Linked DNA regions of Fodinicurvata sp. EGI_FJ10296. The protein of the gene in region 1 interacts with the protein of each later gene in a pairwise test. Links are inferred from orthologs where the notes say so. Each region holds a gene or a part of one and is shown in the gene's direction. Other genes may lie near its edges.

Evidence for each region.
Region 2: the proteins of lpdA (region 1) and ABZ728_RS19130 interact in binary tests that used the Escherichia coli proteins (3 or more experiments, as listed by UniProt). The link is inferred for Fodinicurvata sp. EGI_FJ10296 from one-to-one orthologs.
Region 3: the proteins of lpdA (region 1) and odhB interact in binary tests that used the Escherichia coli proteins (3 or more experiments, as listed by UniProt). The link is inferred for Fodinicurvata sp. EGI_FJ10296 from one-to-one orthologs.

What each region holds. Positions count from the first base shown.
Region 1 is NZ_JBFCVL010000006.1:230,748-233,800, reverse strand. The notes cover bases 114-3,012. They hold lpdA (dihydrolipoyl dehydrogenase), read left to right. Parts: upstream 114-807; coding sequence 808-2,217; downstream 2,218-3,012. Other genes in these bases: ABZ728_RS14775 (Rpn family recombination-promoting nuclease/putative transposase), read right to left, coding at 2,372-3,012; ABZ728_RS14785 (aspartate-semialdehyde dehydrogenase), read left to right, coding at 114-727. Also shown: more of ABZ728_RS14785, read left to right, coding at 1-113; more of ABZ728_RS14775, read right to left, coding at 3,013-3,053. UniProt on the Escherichia coli protein: Lipoamide dehydrogenase is a component of the glycine cleavage system as well as of the alpha-ketoacid dehydrogenase complexes.
Region 2 is NZ_JBFCVL010000009.1:112,180-115,455, forward strand. What follows is about bases 126-3,247. They hold ABZ728_RS19130 (UvrD-helicase domain-containing protein), read left to right. Parts: upstream 126-525; coding sequence 526-2,970; downstream 2,971-3,247. Other genes in these bases: ABZ728_RS19125 (GNAT family N-acetyltransferase), read right to left, coding at 126-438; ABZ728_RS19135 (50S ribosomal protein L11 methyltransferase), read left to right, coding at 2,974-3,247. Also shown: more of ABZ728_RS19125, read right to left, coding at 1-125; more of ABZ728_RS19135, read left to right, coding at 3,248-3,276. UniProt on the Escherichia coli protein: A helicase with DNA-dependent ATPase activity. Unwinds DNA duplexes with 3'-5' polarity. Translocates on single-stranded DNA with 3'-5' polarity. Initiates unwinding more efficiently from a nicked substrate than double-stranded DNA.
Region 3 is NZ_JBFCVL010000001.1:709,760-712,846, forward strand. The notes cover bases 35-2,967. They hold odhB (2-oxoglutarate dehydrogenase complex dihydrolipoyllysine-residue succinyltransferase), read left to right. Parts: upstream 35-806; coding sequence 807-2,129; downstream 2,130-2,967. Other genes in these bases: ABZ728_RS03200 (2-oxoglutarate dehydrogenase E1 component), read left to right, coding at 35-652; ABZ728_RS03210 (CoA ester lyase), read left to right, coding at 2,169-2,967. Outside these bases: more of ABZ728_RS03200, read left to right, coding at 1-34; more of ABZ728_RS03210, read left to right, coding at 2,968-3,077; ABZ728_RS03215 (M48 family metallopeptidase), read right to left, coding at 3,074-3,087. UniProt on the Escherichia coli protein: E2 component of the 2-oxoglutarate dehydrogenase (OGDH) complex which catalyzes the second step in the conversion of 2-oxoglutarate to succinyl-CoA and CO(2).

The sequences.
Region 1 (3,053 bases):
TCAGTTCCGCATGGACCCGGATATCCCGCTGGTCGTGCCCGAAGTGAACCCGGAGGCGTTGTCAGGTTACGCCCGGCGCAACATCATTGCCAATCCGAATTGTTCGACGATTCAAATGGTCGTCGCGCTGAAGCCGCTTCATGACCTCGCCGGCATCAAGCGCGTGGTGGTTTCCACCTACCAGTCCGTTTCCGGTTCGGGGCGCGAGGCCATGGACGAGCTTTTCAATCAGACCCGGGGCGTCTTCGTCAACGACCCCGTGGAGAAGTCGAAGTTCACCAAGCAGATCGCCTTCAACGTCATCCCGCATATCGATGTCTTCATGGACGACGGCGCCACCAGGGAAGAATGGAAGATGGCCGCCGAGACCAAGAAGATCATGGGATCGTCGATCAAGGTGCACGCCACTTGCGTCCGCGTCCCGGTCTTTGTCGGCCATGGCGAAGCCGTGTCCATCGAATTCGAAAACGAGATCGACGTCGAGAGCGCCCGGCGCGCATTGCGGGCGGCACCCGGCGTGATCGTCGTGGATCATCGCGCGGACGAAGGCTATGTCACGCCCATCGAATGCGCGGGCGAAGACGCGGTGTATGTCAGCCGGATTCGTGAGGACCCGACGGTCGAAAACGGGCTGTCGATGTGGGTTGTCTCGGATAATCTGCGCAAGGGCGCGGCCCTGAACACGGTTCAGATCGCCGAGCGGCTCATTGCCGACCATCTCGGCTGAACGCCGCGGCTCAGTTCCAATCCTGCGCCCGAAGGAATGCACGGGCGCGTCCGTCTGAATAATCGAGGAAGAATTTGACCATGGCAGACAAGAGCTACGACGTCGTCGTCATCGGCAGCGGTCCCGGGGGCTATGTATGCGCCATTCGATGCGCGCAGCTCGGCCTCAAGACCGCCTGTATCGAAAAGGACGCCACGCTCGGCGGCACCTGCCTGAATGTCGGCTGCATCCCGTCGAAAGCTCTGCTCCAGGCGTCCGAGAAATACACCGAAGCCCGTGAACACCTGAAAGACTTCGGCGTATCCGTCGGCGAGGTTGGCCTCGACCTAAAGGCTATGATGAAGCACAAGGACAAGACGATCGACGGTAACGTCAAAGGCGTCGAATTCCTGTTCAAGAAGAACAAGATCGATCGGCTCAACGGTCATGGCCGGATTACGGGCAAGAATGCCGTCGAAGTCACCGGCGCTGACGGCAAGACGACGTCGGTCGAGGCGAAGTCGATCGTCGTCGCTACCGGTTCGGAATCCATTCCTCTGCCGAATGTACCTGTCGACGAAAAAAAGATCGTCTCGTCCACCGGTGCGCTTTCCCTGCCGGAAGTGCCGAAATCAATGGTCGTTGTCGGCGGCGGTTATATCGGCCTGGAGATGGCATCGGTCTGGTCGCGTCTGGGAGCCGAGGTCACGATCGTCGAGTTCCTCGATCGCATCGTCCCCGGCTGCGACGGCGAAGTGGGCAAGGCCATGCAGAAGATCCTCCAGCGTCAGGGTCTGAAGTTCAAGCTGTCGACAAAGGTGACCAGCGCCGAGGCGACGAAGAACGGGGTCAAGCTGACCGTCGAGCCGGCCAAGGGCGGTGACGCGGAAGTCATGGATGTCGACGTCGTCCTGGTCGCCATCGGGCGCCGACCCTTCACGCAGGATCTCGGTCTCGAAACCGCTGGCGTCGAGGTCGACGATCGAGGACGGATCAAGACCGACGGCGAATGGAAAACGACGGCCGACGGCGTCTATGCAATCGGCGACGTGATCGAAGGCAAGATGCTCGCCCACAAGGCAGAGGATGAAGGCGTCGCGGTGGCTGAGATTCTTGCCGGCCAGTCGGGTCATCTCGACCCCGACACGATCCCGGGTGTGGTTTACACCGCACCGGAGGTCGCGCAGGTCGGCAAGACCGAGGAAGAGCTGAAAGAGGCAGGCGTCGACTACAAGGTTGGCAAGTTCCCCTTCACGGCCAACGGCCGCGCCCGGGCGATGAATGCGACGGACGGCTTCGTCAAGGTGCTGGCCGACAAGACAACCGACAAGGTTCTGGGCGTCCATATCCTGGGCGCGGAAGCCGGAACCATGATCGCCGAATGCGTCCTGGCAATGGAGTTCGGCGCATCGGCCGAAGACATCGCCCGCACCTGCCACGCTCACCCAACGCTCAACGAAGCGGTCAAGGAAGCCGCACTCGCCGTGGATGGCCGAGCCCTCCATATGTAGGATGACCGGAGCCGGCCGAGGGGGTCACAGCCGCGACCTCAGCGCGGCCGGTTCAATGGCTCCAACGCCTCATCGAGCGTATGCGCAACAAGCGCGCGCTCGATGGCGGCGTCGAGAACGTCGGCAAATTCGCTGGACAGAAGTTTCCGGAGAATTATATCCGCCGACCCGAACCGTGCCTCCAGAACGCGGACGAGGCTGTTGGCCCGACCCCTGGCTTCTCCTTCTGCCAGTCCCTGGGACGCCCTTCTTCCTGCCACTGGCGGATGGCGATCGACATCACTTCATCCTCCTCACCCGGTCTGGCGGCGGCGACAAGATCCCGCCATTTTTCGCTGTCGATAGACGGCTGATTTATCAGAATATAATGGATCAGCTGTTTCAGCAATTGGCTGTCGCCGCCGGGCAGCTTCATGATTCGAACCAGAATTTCGGCCGGAACGTTCTCATCGCGTAAATGCTTGAATGCCAGAAAGACCGCCTCCACCTCGCGGTTGCCGGACAATGTTTCTTCGGGTCTCTGGTTCAGATGATGCACCATATACCGGAAGTCGCGGATTTGGTCCGTCAGCGCTTCGTCCGCATCAATGCAGTCCGCAATCGTCGTCGGAACCGTCCAGCGCTGCATTCCGTGATAGAAGACGATGGGAATGATCGGTGGCAGCCGGCGCAAATCACCACTTGGTTCAGCGCCGTATCGCCGCCAGATCCGCAACAGGTATGTACCAAGCTGGAGCGGCGTGGCGACATCCACCGCGCTCTTGTGTTCCAGCAGCGTATAGACGAAGCCGGCCCGCCCGTCCCGGGTCCGGATCCTGAACAGGCGATCGCTCTGG
Region 2 (3,276 bases), on another replicon or contig:
GGTCTTTTCCGCGAACCCCAGCCGGTCGTAGAATCGGCGGGCGGGGTTCCAGTCGAGCGCGCTGAGGTCGACGCGGCGGCAGTCGCGCTCGATCGCCAGCCGGGCGACGGCGGCCAGCAGCGCCTGTCCGTAACCGCCTTTGCGGGCGTCGGGGTCGACGTACAGGTCCTCGACATAGAGACCGGCGCGGCCCTCCCAGGTCGAATAGTTGTGGAAGAACAGGCAGAACCCGACGGCGCCTCCCGCTTCCCCATCTGCGTCGGCCATCAGCACCTCGAAGCGCGGCGATGGGCCCCAGCCGTCGCGCATCAGGTCGTCGGCCGTCACCCTGACCTCGTCCTCGGCCTTTTCGAACCGCGCCAGATCGCGGATCATGCGCAGGATTTCCGGGATGTCGGCGGGCGTGGCCGGGCGGATGGTGGCGGTGCTATCGGGCATCGGGGATGGGTCCTCGGGACATGAATCGGCGGTCGATAGGCGAAGATTAAGGGTTCGATCAGGGGAAGGAAATGCTATATCGGGGCCATGACCGCACCCGATCCATGGCCTTCCGATCCCTTTGGCGACGACCCGCTCAACACCGAGCCGGGGGCGGGCGATGTCGGCGCTCCGGCCGGTGACGCGGACCCGTACCGCGCCCCATACGGCGCTGATGAACCGGGCGTTGGCGCCTCTGCGCCCGCTCCCGGATTGCCAGCTGACGGTCCGCCCGGCACCTATCCCTATCTCGACACGCTGAACCCGGAACAGCGGGCGGCGGTGACGGCGCTGGACGGCCCCGTGTTGGTGCTGGCTGGCGCGGGCACCGGCAAGACGCGCGTGCTGACGACCCGGCTTGGCCACCTGCTGATGACAAGGCGCGCCTGGCCCAGCCAGATCCTGGCGGTGACCTTTACCAACAAGGCCGCGCGCGAGATGAAGGAGCGCGTGGCCGCCATGATCGGCGGCGACGTCGAGGGCTGGTGGATGGGCACCTTTCACGCGCTGGCCGCGCGCATCCTGCGCCGGCATGCCGAAGCCGTCGGTCTGAAATCGAATTTCACCATCCTGGATACCGACGATCAGATTCGCCTTTTGAAACAGGTGATGGAGGCGGGCTCGGTCGACGGCAAGCGCTGGCCGGCCAAGCAGTTGCTGGGCGTGATCGAGCGCTGGAAAGACCGCGCCCTGACGCCGGATCGGCTGACGCCGGAAGATGGCGGCGATCTTGCCGGCGGCCGGATGATCCAGCTCTACCGCGATTATCAGGAGCGGCTGCGCAGCCTGAACGCCTGCGACTTCGGCGATCTGCTGCTGCACACGCTCACCCTGTTCGGCCACACCGCCGTCGATCCCGGCACCGGGCGCACGATCCATCCGATCCTTGAGGAATACCAGCGCCGGTTCCGCTATCTGCTGGTTGACGAGTATCAGGACACGAACGTCGCCCAGTATCTGTGGCTGCGGGCGCTGGCGCAGGGCCACCACAATATCTGCTGCGTCGGCGATGACGACCAGTCGATCTATGGCTGGCGCGGCGCGGAGGTCGGGAACATCCTGCGCTTCGAGCAGGACTTTCCCGGCGCGACGGTGATCCGGCTGGAGCGCAATTACCGTTCGACCGGCCGCATCCTGGGCGCGGCGTCCGGCCTGATCGCCAACAATCAGGGGCGGCTGGGCAAGACGCTGTTCTCCGAGGGCGCCAGCGGCGATCCGGTTCAGGTCCGGATCGTCTGGGATGCCGAGGAAGAAGCCCGCTGGATCGGCGACGAGATCGAGTCCCTTCAGACCCGTCAGGTGCCGCTCAGCGACGTCGCGATCCTGGTGCGGGCGTCGTTCCAGATGCGCGAGTTCGAGGAACGGTTGATCACGCTGGGTCTGCCGTACCGGGTGATCGGCGGCCCGCGCTTTTACGAGCGCATGGAGATCCGCGACGCGATGGCCTATCTGCGGGTCATCGCGCAGAGCGACGATGATCTGGCGTTCGAGCGCATCATCAACGTGCCCAAGCGCGGCATCGGCAAGACGACGGTGCAGACCCTGCACGCCGCCGCCCGGCGGCAGCAGGTGTCGCTTTACGAGGCTGCCGCCCGGCTGGTCGAAACCGACGAGTTGACCGCCCGGGCGCGCACGCCGATCAAGGCCCTGATCCGCGATTTCGATCGTTGGCGCGATCAGGCCGAGCGGATCGGCCATGCCGATCTGGCCCGGTTGGTGCTGGACGAAAGCGGCTATACCGGGTTCTGGCAGGCCGACAAATCGCCCGAAGCGCCGGGCCGGCTTGAGAACCTGAAAGAACTGGTCACGGCGATGGAGGAATTCGACAGCCTGCTCGGATTCCTGGAGCATGTCAGTCTGGTCATGGACACCACCGTCGATTCCGGCGGCGAAATGGTGTCGCTGATGACGCTGCATGGCGCCAAGGGGCTGGAATTCGCCCATGTCTTTCTGCCCGGATGGGAAGAAGGGCTGTTCCCGCACCAGCGTGCGATGGACGAACAAGGTGTCGCGGGGCTGGAGGAGGAACGCCGGCTGGCCTATGTCGGCCTGACGCGGGCCAAGACGCGGGCGGTGGTCATGGCAGCGCTGAACCGCCGCGTTCACGGGCAGTGGCAATCCTCGCTGCCGTCGCGGTTCATCGGCGAGTTGCCCGACGATTTCGTCGTCCGCGAGCAGACGACCGGCATGCAGGCGCCCGATCCCCACGGCGTTTCCGATACGGCCGTCGCCCGGCTCCGTGAGGCCGCACGCACCCATGCCGCTGGTGGCTCCGGCTATCGGCCGACGGTGATCGACGGCGTCGACTATTCGGTCGAGAAACGCCCGCAGTCGTCGGTCAGCTACAGAAAAGGCGACCGTGTTTTCCACCGCAAATTCGGCTATGGCACCGTCGTTGCCGCCGACGGTGAGAAACTCGGCATCGATTTCGATCATAGCGGTGAAAAGCGGGTGATGGACAGTTTCGTCGTCCCCGCATCGAAGGCGGACTGATTCATGCGTGCACCGATACAATCTTTTGCCATGGCGCTGGGCAGTGCCGCGCCGGTTGATACATGGCGTGTCGATCTGGCCGTTCCGATCGACGCGGCCGAAGCGGTGTCGGAACTGCTGGGCGATCTGGGTTCGGTGTCGATGTTCGGTGTCGATCAGGATGCCGACCTGCAGGTTTCGGTCGTTTGCCCCGAGGAGCCCGACCGCGGCGATATCGGCGTGCGGCTGGCCGTCATCGCCGACGCCTTCGACATGGCCGAACCGCCATTCACCGTCGAGCGGGTCGAGGGGCGCGACTGGATCGCG
Region 3 (3,087 bases), on another replicon or contig:
ACAGGGACCCGAACACTCGTCGGCCCGGCTGGAGCGGTTCCTGAACCAGAGTGCAGAGGACAACTGGCAGGTCATCTATCCGACGACTCCGGCCAATTATTTCCACGCCCTTCGGCGCCAGCTTCACCGTGATTTCCGCAAGCCGTTGATCGTGATGACGCCGAAGTCGATGCTTCGCCAGAAATATTTTGTCTCCGACATCGAGGAATTCGTCGGCAACAGCACGTTCCACCGGGTGCTTTTCGAGAATGGACGCGACAAGCAGGACAAATCGGTCAAGCGGGTCGTTCTGTGCACAGGCAAAGTCTATTACGACCTGCTTCAGGAACGCGACGCCCGCAAGCTGAACGACATTACGCTGGTGCGGCTGGAGCAGCTCTATCCGTTCCCTGAAAAGGCGCTGTCCGAGGAAGTCGAGAAATACCCGAACGCCGACGTCGTCTGGTGCCAGGAAGAGCCGGCCAATATGGGCGCATGGTATTTTGCCGACCGACGGATCGAGGCAATGCTGGAAAAGATCGGTCACAAGGCGAAGCGGCCGAAATATGCCGGCCGCCCGGAAGCCGCATCTCCCGCGACAGGCGTCGTGCGCTGGCACCAGCGCGAGCAGGCGGCTTTGATCGATCAGGCCCTGACGATTGACGGAAGCTAAAGGGCAGGACCCGGGTTTTGCCGGGAATGACTGAGTTCCGGGCATCGATTGCCGTCGTCACCGCTGAAAAAGTGGAAACCGCCGGTACCCGATGCCCACGCACACTCCTTGTCGGCGCATTGGCGCGGAAGTAGAAAACAGCAGGTATCCGACCATGAGCACAGATATCGTCGTTCCGGCCCTGGGCGAATCCGTAACGGAAGCAACCATCGCCAAATGGCTGAAAAAGCCGGGCGATAAAGTCGATCGTGACGAGGCCGTCGTCGAACTGGAGACGGACAAGGTAACGCTGGAGGTGAACGCCTCCGAAGCCGGCGTGCTGGAGGACATTGTCGTGTCCGAAGGCGAAACCGTCGAAGTCGGCGCCAAGCTGGGATCGATCGGTGCCGGCAGCGGCGCAGCCGCGAGCAGCAAAGAGGCGGCTTCTTCCGACACCCGGGCTGCCGAAACCAAATCCGCTGAAACGTCCGGTTCGGAAAAGGGCGGCAGTACCGCGCAGTTGGCGGCGGACGCTTCCCAAGGGTCGGATGACGATACGGCGGTGATGCCGGCGGCCCGCAAGATGATTGCCGACAACAAGCTGGATGTCGGCAAGATTGCCGGTACGGGCAAGGACGGCCGCATCACGAAGCAGGACGTACAGGATCATCTGGACGGCAAAGGCGGGGCCGCCAAACCCTCCGGCGGAAAGGCCGAGGCCAAACGCGATTCCGGCGGTACGATGACGATCGATATCCCGGCATTCGAGCGGCCGGCGACGACCGATCGCCCGAAAAAGGACCGCGAGGAGCGGGTCCGGATGTCCAAGCTGCGCCAGACGATCGCCCGGCGGCTGAAGGAAGCCCAGGACACCGCGGCCATGCTGACCACCTTCAACGAGGTCGACATGACCGCTATGAAGGAGGTACGCGAAGCGTACAAGGCCGGATTCGAGAAGAAGCACGGCGTACGGCTTGGATTCATGTCGTTCTTCATCAAGGCCTGTGTACAGGTTCTCCAGGAACTGCCGGCGGTTAACGCCGAGGTCGACGGTACGGACATCGTCTACAAGAACTATTACGACATCGGTGTCGCGGTCGGCACGCCGCAGGGGCTGGTGGTGCCGGTAGTCCGCGATTGCGATCGGCTTTCCTTCGCCGAGGTCGAGCAGACGATCAACGGCTATGGCAAGAAGGCGCGGGACGGAAAGCTGAGCATGGCCGACCTGACCGGCGGCACTTTCACGATCTCCAACGGCGGTGTCTATGGCTCGCTGATGTCCACGCCGATCCTCAACCCGCCGCAATCGGCCATTCTGGGCATGCACAAGATCCAGGACCGGCCTATGGCGATCAATGGCAAGGTCGAGATCCGGCCGATGATGTATCTGGCGTTGAGCTACGATCACCGCATCGTCGACGGCAAGGAAGCGGTGACGTTCCTGGTCCGGGTGAAGGAATATCTGGAAGACCCGCAGCGCTTGCTGCTTGAGGTCTGATTTGCCGGCAAGAGGCGTCCAGTGGGTTGGGGTGAACCGATGAGCGCAACGACCAGGCCGCGGCGGTCCATGCTGTTCATGCCGGGCCAGAACGAGCGCGCGCTGGCGAAGGCGGGAACGCTTGCTGCCGATTCGGTGGTTTTCGATCTGGAAGATGCCACGGCGCCCGATGCGAAGCCGGCGGCGCGCAATGCGGTCGTTGAGCGATTGCGGGCCGGCGGGCTGGCGCCGCGTGAGGTGCTGGTGCGGATCAACGCCCTGGACACCCCATGGGGACCAGCCGATCTGGACGCACTGGCCACGGCCGGTGCTGACGGAATCGTCCTTCCCAAGGTCGAGTCACCGGACGTCATCACCGACGCCGGCCGGCGGCTGGACACTTTGGGAGCGCCGCCCGGCCTGGCGATATGGTGCATGGTTGAAACGCCGATGGGAGTCCTCAATGTCCGGGAACTGGCCGCCGTTGCTGCAGTTGGCGGTGGGCGCCTGGCCGGTCTCATCATGGGCACGCAGGATCTGGCCAAGGACCTTCACGTAAACGACACCGCCGACCGTTTGCCGATGGTGGTTGCTCTGGGCACCTGCCTCATCGCTGCGCGAGCCTATGGGATAGTCGTGATTGACGGCATCCATGCCGATCTCACCGATGCGGCGGGTCTGGAGGCCGTTTGCCGGCAGGGCGCCGATCTGGGCTTTGACGGCAAATCGCTGATCCATCCCAAACAGATCGATGCGGCCAACGCGGCCTTCGCGCCGTCATCCGAGGCGGTCGACCGGGCCCGGCGGATCATTGCCGCGCATTCCGAAGCGATTCGCGACGGCCGCGGCGTTACCGTCGTGGACGGGCGTCTCATCGAATCGCTTCACGTCACCGAGGCGCAACGCCTCGTCGCGCTCGCCGAAGCGATTGGAAAGATCGGAAAGGCCGGCGGCCAGGGACACAGTTAGTTCTTCCCGG